4 regions of the Bacillus sp. K7 genome follow, and region 2 is predicted to be linked to each of the others. Evidence: riboswitches for the same ligand, from Rfam matches in the RefSeq annotation. Region 2 holds a riboswitch; each other region holds the start of a gene.

The links. A riboswitch is a leader RNA that binds a small molecule or an ion and turns the genes downstream of it on or off. The one in region 2 is predicted to bind thiamine pyrophosphate.
Region 1: linked by a shared signal. The riboswitch ahead of thiT (energy-coupled thiamine transporter ThiT) and the one ahead of M1D98_RS07025 (Ykof family thiamine-binding protein) in region 2 are both predicted to bind thiamine pyrophosphate.
Region 3: linked by a shared signal. The riboswitch ahead of M1D98_RS08135 (acetylornithine deacetylase) and the one ahead of M1D98_RS07025 (Ykof family thiamine-binding protein) in region 2 are both predicted to bind thiamine pyrophosphate.
Region 4: linked by a shared signal. The riboswitch ahead of M1D98_RS02765 (nucleoside 2-deoxyribosyltransferase) and the one ahead of M1D98_RS07025 (Ykof family thiamine-binding protein) in region 2 are both predicted to bind thiamine pyrophosphate.

What each region holds. Positions count from the first base shown of each region.
Region 1 covers NZ_CP096406.1:2,876,730-2,878,930, reverse strand. Annotated here, with positions in the region: gene floT (flotillin lipid rafts scaffold protein FloT) at 1-120, shown strand, start outside; gene M1D98_RS14770 (GNAT family N-acetyltransferase) at 138-659, shown strand; gene thiT (energy-coupled thiamine transporter ThiT) at 702-1,280, opposite strand; TPP riboswitch at 1,381-1,482, opposite strand; rRNA gene M1D98_RS14760 (16S ribosomal RNA) at 1,944-2,201, shown strand, end outside.
Region 2 covers NZ_CP096406.1:1,386,713-1,388,913, reverse strand. Annotated here, with positions in the region: gene M1D98_RS07035 (ATP-binding protein) at 1-327, opposite strand, end outside; gene ykoG (two-component system response regulator YkoG) at 331-1,017, opposite strand; TPP riboswitch at 1,119-1,231, shown strand; gene M1D98_RS07025 (Ykof family thiamine-binding protein) at 1,327-1,929, shown strand; gene M1D98_RS07020 (ECF transporter S component) at 1,931-2,201, shown strand, end outside.
Region 3 covers NZ_CP096406.1:1,600,674-1,602,874, reverse strand. Annotated here, with positions in the region: gene M1D98_RS08135 (acetylornithine deacetylase) at 81-1,361, opposite strand; TPP riboswitch at 1,446-1,548, opposite strand; gene M1D98_RS08130 (ATP-binding cassette domain-containing protein) at 1,561-2,201, opposite strand, start outside.
Region 4 covers NZ_CP096406.1:533,259-535,459, forward strand. Annotated here, with positions in the region: gene M1D98_RS02755 (hypothetical protein) at 1-247, shown strand, start outside; partial or broken gene M1D98_RS02760 (lipoprotein) at 560-655, shown strand; TPP riboswitch at 908-1,011, shown strand; gene M1D98_RS02765 (nucleoside 2-deoxyribosyltransferase) at 1,088-1,549, shown strand; gene M1D98_RS02770 (thymidylate synthase) at 1,549-2,201, shown strand, end outside.

The DNA.
Region 1 (2,201 bases), 1.5 Mb from region 2:
ATTGATGTAAAAGAAATGATTGAGAACTTTTCAGGAAAAGGAAACGTAAAACAAAGCCTTCACGAATTAACAAATGAAATAAAAGAAGCAAACGGGTCCAAACAAGAGAAGAATGACTAATGAAAGGATAGAACCAAATGGCAACTGTGAGAGAGGCAAAGTTAGAGGATATAAAAGACATTGCAAAAGTGCATGTCGACAGCTGGAGAACAACATATCGCGGCATCATCCCGGCTGACTACTTAAATGGTCTGGACTACAAGGAATTTGAAGACAAATGGAAAAGCCGCTCGTTAAAGGGTGTATTTGTCGCTCAAGATGAAAAAGATTCAATATTCGGCTTTGCTTCATTTGGCCCTATTCGGTCTGAACAAGAAGGCTATGACAGCGAGCTATACGCGATTTACCTTTTAGAGGAGCATCAGCGGCAAGGTGCAGGCAGAGCGCTCTTAGCAAAAGGAGCAGAGTTTTTGCTTCATCATGGCTTTTCAAGCATGTTTGTTTGGGTAATTGAGCAAAACCCCTCGATTTCATTTTATCAAGCCTATTCTCCTGAAAGAAAAGCGGAGGACAGCTTTGAAATTGCAGGAGAAAGGCTGAAAGAAATAGGGTTTGGCTGGCCGGATCTTTCTGCTTTGAAAACATCTCTTAACAGATAACAAAAAAACAACCCCCAGCGGATTGCGCTGGGGGTTGTCACGTTAGGCTTTGTCTATTTTAAGCAAACGCGGTGCTGTCATAAATAATAAACAAAGGACAATTGCACAGATGATGAATGAAGGAACCATATAAGTAGCATTATAAGTTAATGAATAAATCCATACCGGCGTTCCCTTTGGAGCATAGCTGCCGAAAAACACAGCTCCTGAAATGACGTGTGCCGCATAACGCAGGAAACTGCCGATAAAAACTGCGCTGACCACTGAAACAATCAGTTTCCCTTTATTTTTTGCTGCCGCTGCTTTGCGGACAGTGTAAGCGAAATAGCCGCTTATCCCAATTGCTGTGAATGCGATCATATAATCCAGAAATAGCTGTACAGGATGCTGTGCGAATAAGTTTCCGATTGCTATTTGAACTAGTCCTGTCAGCAGGCCGGTAGTAAGGCCTGCTTTTACACCCCACCGAAACGAAATCAAAAAGATCGGAATCATCATGATGGAGACCGAGCCTCCTTGAGGCATTCGGAGAAACATTCCTGAGACGATGTCTAAAATAACAGCAGCCGCAGTCATAATTGCAATTTCAATAAGGCGAACCAGTTGCTTAGATTGATTCATAAAAATCCCCTTCCATTGATAGACAATCCAAAAGGACAACAAAAAAGCAGCACGCGGAAGGATGAGAAAAGTTCCACGCACTGCTTTACAATCTGCAATTCATTTGACTTTGCCACATCCCTACGCCAGCGTTAACTAACAGGTTCAAAGGGTCAGAACGTAACCGCTCACTCTCAGCTTTAATGCTCCCCTTGTGGTTATCAATATTTAATTCGTTTCTACTATACTAAAAAGAGAAAAAAACAACAAGGTCACACTACTGAATGTATATGTTCTTTTAACATAGTTATATGCTAAAGACATGAAGGGACGATATGCCGAGGATTATAGTTTATTTATTTTATAGATTTTTTTAGAAAAACTATTGCAATAAATAAATGCAGGTGTTATATTATTAAACGTCGCTGATGCACAGCGGACAAAACAAGAAGCTTCAAAACAATTTGAAAAAAGTTGTTGACGAAATGGAAGCGAAATGTTATATTAGTAAAGCTGCTTCATTAAGAGGCAACGAAATGATCTTTGAAAACTAAACAAGACAAAACGTACCTGTTAATTCATTTTTATAAATCGCACAGCGATGTGCGTAGTCAGGGGCCTGCGCGATGCAGGTCATGCAGATGTTGTCACAGGATGTGACGAGCTTAATCTGCGCTCCATTACTTTATGGAGAGTTTGATCCTGGCTCAGGACGAACGCTGGCGGCGTGCCTAATACATGCAAGTCGAGCGGACAGATGGGAGCTTGCTCCCTGATGTTAGCGGCGGACGGGTGAGTAACACGTGGGTAACCTGCCTGTAAGACTGGGATAACTCCGGGAAACCGGGGCTAATACCGGATGCTTGTTTGAACCGCATGGTTCAAACATAAAAGGTGGCTTCGGCTACCACTTACAGATGGACCCGCGGCGCATTAGCTAGT
Region 2 (2,201 bases):
TGCCGTTTCCCCGCTGTGAAAAGAGAGTGGAAAATCTTTATACCCTTTTTCTTTTGTTATGGTCATGACAGCTTTTTGATCACCATTCACTACACGGACCATGCCGTTTGCTGGAAGGTAGGCCTGCAGCATGTCCTGCAAAGCCACTCCCTCTGTTTCAGCAGCATGCAGCGCTTCGGCAATGGTATCCGCCTCATCAGCAAGCCGAGCCGCATCCTTTGATGTCAGCCCGGACGAAAAAATGAGATAGACTGCCGTGTGGACCAAAATCAATAAAATCAACAGCGATATGGATGTATACAGATGAATTTTGGTCTTTAGCTTCATCGTTTACCCCTTAATGGCATAGCCGACCCCGCGAACAGTATGGATCAGCTGTTTTTCGTAAGGATAGTCCAGTTTTTTTCTGATGTATCTGATGTAGACATCGACCACATTTGTATCACCGATATAATCAAATCCCCATACTGTGTTTAAAATCTGCTCCCGTGTCAGCACTTGCTGCGGATGTTTCAGCATATAGACGAGCAAATCAAATTCACGCGGCGTTAATTCTACCTCTTTGTCTCCGCGTCTCACTTCACGGGTTTTTTCGTTCACCCGCAAGTCGTCATATGTAAGAAAGGTGCTGATACCTTCTGTTTTTGTTTCATTTTGGCGCAGCGCCGCCCTGATTCTCGCAAGCAATTCCTCAATTTCAAATGGCTTGGTGACATAATCGTTCGCTCCGATGTCCAATCCTGTTACCTTATCAGGTATACTGTCGCGCGCCGTTAATAAAATAACTGGTGTGTGCGAATCTGTTTTTCTTAAGCGGCGCAGCACTTCCAGGCCGCTAAGCCCCGGAAGCATGACATCAAGAAGCACCAAGGAGTACCCTCCTTCTATGGCCGCGTTCAGTCCTTCTGTGCCATTGTGTTTAACGGTGACGCCATATCCTTCATATTCCAATTCCAGCTGAAGCACTCTGGCGATTTTTTCCTCATCTTCCACAATTAATAGGTTCCCTTTTTCCAAATCCGACCATCCTCTCCTGTCCCAATATGAAAAAAATGATTTCTTTGTTTACAAAATGATTCTTATCATCTATTATGATGTCAACATAAAAAATTGTATACGGAAAGCACTAGGGGTGCTGTTTTTGGCTGAGATAAAGCGCGAGAGTACGCGCTTTGATCCCTTATGACCCGATCTGGATAATACCAGCGTGGGGAAGTGCAGGTTGACCGAATGGTGTATTTTTTTGTGCGCTTAATCGGTCTATGACTGCATATTCCCTTAGGATATGCAGTTTTTTATTTTACCAAAAAACAGGGGGTTAAAGAAATGGAACACATATGCGGCACAAGCAGAATCGCCGGTTTTCGGTTCTCTTTATATCCGATGTCGGATGATTTTATCAGTGTGATCAAGTCTGCGCTGAATAAAACCGACACATCTAAGGTTTGGGCGAAAACCGATCATATCAGCACAGTTCTGCGCGGTTCAATTGATCATGTATTCGACGTTGCCAAAGCCATTTACCTTTATACGGCAAATAGCGAAAAACACATCGTCATGAACGGGACGTTTTCCATCGGATGCCCGGGCGATACCAAAGGAGATACATATCTTTCCGCAGACGAGAAGCGTGTCAATGAAGAGGCTATCCGGAGCCTGAAAGCGGAAGCGCCATGCCAATTTGCCCTTTATCCGATGAATGAGCCGGATTACATGGGCTTAATCATGGAAGCTGTCGACATTGCGGAAGCAGAAGGCACCTTCGTACAGGGTGTCCATTACGCGAGTGAGCTTGACGGGGATGCGCATGACGTATTCAGGACATTGGAAGCCGTTTTCCGCATGGCTGAGCAACAAACAAACCATGTCACCATGACTGTGAATCTCTCAGCTAACAGTCCATCAAGAAAAAACCGAAAGCAGGGATAAAATGAAAAGCTGGAAAGTAAAAGAAATTGTCATCATGTCCGTTATCAGTATCGTTTTTGCCATTGTTTATTTATTATTTACGCATTTTGGAAACGTACTTGCAGGTATGTTCGGGCCAATCGCCTATGAACCGATTTATGGCATTTGGTTTATCGTTTCTATCATCGCCGCGTACATGATTCGAAAACCGGGTGCGGCGCTTATTTCTGAAGTTATCGCCGCTCTCGTTGAATGCCTGCTGGGAAATCCGTCCGGCCCGATGGTCATCGTCA
Region 3 (2,201 bases), 210 kb from region 2:
CATCACGTCCTTTTTCCGTCCTTTTTTCAAGTATATGAACGGGCGGGCTGAACCTTGTCAGCAAGAAGAAATTTTCGTAGTTACTGTTCTTTTTTACCGCTGCACCACCTGATGATAAAATCAAGCATGATTTTTGTGTAATCTATCAGCTGCTCAATCGATACCTCCTCGTTCACAGAGTGTGCATTGTGCAGATCACCAGGACCGTAGATTACGCTTGGTATGCCGGCATTATACAGCCACCCCCCGTCTGTAACGGATTGAGAAACGTCCATAACCGGACGCTCCCGTTTCACCTCCTCATGAGACGCCGTAAGCGCTAAGACGCCTGGGTGGTATGGGTCAACTTCCAGTGCCGGGAAAATTTCTCCTCTGTCTTCAATCATAGAAGAGCCTCCCCACTTAAAAACAGGGCGGTTTTCCCTCAGCCAAATATCACTGTCACTCAGGCGGTTGATGTAATCTTCTATTTCCGCTGCCACTTGTTCATGGGTTTCGTTTGGGTAAAAATGGACTGTGATCCATAGCCGGCACTCGTCCGCTATAAAAGCCGCATGTCTGCCGCCTTCTATGACAGCCGGGTTAATCGTATTTGTACCTGGTGTAAAACCGGGATAACTTTTCATAATGGACCAGTGGCGTTCTAGTTCACCGAGCCCCGCAATGATTTTTGCCATTTTTTCAATTGCGCTTGCTCCGAATGTTCCCCCGCCTGCGTGAATCATATTCCGCCTCGTCGCATCATGAAACGTTTGACTGCTTTTGATTTCAATCCAGCCTGTAATGACTCCGCCTTGGCCTTGTATATGCATATCACTCGTATCCGCCACAACTGCAAAATCAGCATGATAGCCCCTTTTGCAGCATTCAAGCGTGCCGGCTTCTCCAACTTCCTCCCCGATCACCGATTGCAGAATCAAGTCACCGGGAAGTTCAATACCGGCTTCACGAATCAATTTCACCGCAAACAGCACACACGCCATTCCGCCTTTCATATCAGAAGCGCCCCGCCCGATTAAGAGACCGTTTTTTTCAATTGGGTGAAATGGATCATGCTCCCACTCCTCATCCTCTTTTACCTCTGCCACATCTACATGGCCATTGATGATCAAGCTATGATAATCTGCTGAATCTGTTCCCTTTAGTAGACCTACAACATTGGGGTCTCCCGGGTACACGTCCCATTTGTCAATCAAGAATCCATTTTTCTTTAAAAATTCTGCAACCCATGACTGAATGCCGGCTGTATTTCTTGCAGGCGGAGCAGGTGTTTTATAGGAAATCAGCGTTTTTGCTAGCTGAATAAGCTCCTCCTTTTGATCTTCCGCTCTTTTTATCAGAGAGTCTATTTGTGGCTTCATGTCATCCGCTCCTTTTTTAAAAATCAAAAAGCCGTTTCACATGTATGAAACGGCTTCATCAAAATAAACAGAGTCCTATGTACTCCGAATTTTTCACCGCTTCCCTCCGCTGGCATGATCCAGATCAGGTCAAAAGGGTTGAGACCTATGTCTCTCTCAGCTTCGAAAAGCACCCCTAGGATGAATCAATATGAGTTTGTCAGGCATTCGTGATCGGCTCGGCTCTTGTTAAATACGGCCGGCCCTGATTCCATAATACATGGATTGGTGTATCAAAAAAAGCGGAAAGTATATGATCAGTAAGCATTTCCTTCATTTCTCCCGATCGAAAGACCTCTCCCTGTTTTAATAAAAGGGCTTTGTCAAAGACCGGCAAAATTTCTTCCGCATGATGAGTCACGTAAAGGATCGATGGCGCATTTTCTTTACTTGCAATGTATGTAATCGTATCTAACAGCTTTTCCCGGGCAATAAAATCCAGCCCTGTCACTGGTTCGTCCAATATCAACAGCTCAGGATCGGCCATTAGCGCTCTTGCAATCAAAGCTCTTTGTTTTTCTCCTTGAGAAAGCGTCTCATAACGGCGGTCCGCATATTCAATTGCCCCCAAGTCCTCTAACAAACCGATCGCTTTTTCCCTGATTTGCGCACTTGGCGTTTCATATAATCCAATTGAAGCGTAAGCTCCGCTCAAAGCAATTTCAAATGCTGAATCTGCCGGATAAAATTTTTGCTGAAGTGCCGCTGAGACAAGGCCGATTTTCCGTCTAAGCTTCTCCCCAAGCTCCGTTTTGCCAAATTCATGGCCAAGCACCTGCATCTCGCCTGATGTTGGAAAAT
Region 4 (2,201 bases), 850 kb from region 2:
AGCAGTAAATGCTATCCCATGGGCAAAGATCTTAAAAGTTAAAAAAGCAGCAAAATTAATGGGCGGACTAAATTCAATGACAAAAACAATTATTACAGCTTATAAACATCAAAGAAACCTAGGACTTTCTAGAACAAATGCTATAAAAAAAGCCGTAAAAGTATCTACTAAGGCACTACCAGATGAAACTCAAAAAGCCGTACTAGAATTCTTTAGTTTAGGTGACGTTGTTGATAATTGTTGCTAATTGTTTTAAAAACGGGATACAAACAGGTTTAAATTATTAAAACCTAAATTATAAAAACCCTTAAAATAAAGGAGAAAGCATATTAGACATATATAATATGTTTTCTCCTTCGTAATGGATTACAGACACAGTCAAGATATTGTTGTTGAAGCCCACTCACCAATCGCTCACGGTGCAATTCTTGATATAAACGATACAGAGCATTTATTAAGGTTTCAATTTGGGTTTTACCTTCCGAAGAATCTTTTCGTGAACTGACATCGTACACCTAAATATGAGAAAGTCGGCGCTGAGTGCCAATAGGTGGGTGGTATGCCAATTAATGGCGAAAATGATCGACTGGGCTTATCAAAGAAAACACCAGACTATGAAGAAGCAAAAGGTGAAGAGACAAAGTTAAAGGAGTAAAACGTGTGTTTACTTCTCTTTTTTTATTGTTGGATTCCTTTTACAATTTGCGATGTTCAGGACATTTTTTAAACACACTAGAAAATAAGGTATTTTTGTGCTTTTTTTTTAAGCTCCATGAATTGCCATCAAATGCAAGGCGTAGTAACTTTTCGAAAAACTTTTGTCGGTTGATACGCAGGGTTCAAGGCTTATCAATCATTGTTTGACTAAAGATATGGAATAGTTTAGGATGAAAGTAAATATTTATATTTTATACACTGGGGGAGCTTTTAGAAGCTGAGAAGAGACACAAGTCCTGACCCTTTGAACCTGATTTGGTTAACACCAACGTAGGGAAGTGAAAAAAATAGAGAGATTTTTTATCTTATCTATATTTAAGCCACTTTCCATATGAAAGTGGCTTTATTTATTTTGAAAGGGGATATTAAAGTGACAACTAAAAAAGTTTTTTTAGCAGGACCTTTTAAAAGTTTAGTAGATGTGAATACTGGATTGATGAGTTTACATGAAAGGGAGAAGTTAGAGTCATTAATTTCTTTTTTTGAAAATGAAGGATGGTTAGTTCATAATGCTCACAAGCGAGAAGGATGGGGGAAAGATTTCATGACACCCCAACAATGCACTAAAATTGATTTTGATGAAATACGCTCTTGCGATCTTTTTGTAGCTTTTCCTGGCTCACCGGCTTCTCCTGGAACGCATATAGAAATAGGATGGGCTTCTGCCTTGAAAAAAAAGATAGTGTTATTACTAGAAAATGAGAGGGATTACGCATTCTTAATTCAAGGGTTAAGCGTAGTAGCTGATGTTGAATACATTAATTTTAAAGGTACTGATGATTTATTGGAGAAGATTAAAAGTATCCTTATGGAATACAAGGTGGAATCTTAATGAGAAAGAAAACTTTTCATGAAGCATATATGGAAACCCTATATGACATCTATTATTACCCTGAATTTTTAAATTCACCGCGTGGACAAAATAGCAAAGAAAAATTGAACTATCATCTGACCCTTGAAAATCCAATAGAACGTGTCACTTACTTACCCTCTAGAAAAACAAATATCGTGTTTAATTTTGCTGAAGTTTTATGGTATTTATCGGGGAGTAACAACTTAGATTTTATTAGTTATTACAATAAAAAAATGCCTTTATATTCAATGAATAAAAAAACATTAACAGGTACTGCGTATGGACCTAAAATATTTGAATTTGGAAACGCAAAACTAAATCAATGGAATAGAATAAAAAATCTTTTGACACAGGAAGACATTGATTCAAAAAGGGCATTTATTCAAATATTCGATGCCTCGGAACTCTTCGTTTCTGGCAATATTGATGTTTCTTGTACAATAGGTTTGCAATTTTTCATAAGAGAAAACAAGTTATACATGTCTTCCATAATGCGTGCAAATGATGCATTTCGAGGAATGATTAGTGATCTTTTCTCTTTTACATTTATGCAAGAATTAATGGCTAGAGAACTTCATTTAGAAGTCGGAGAATATTTCCATAATGTTGGTTCCATTCATATCTATGAGTC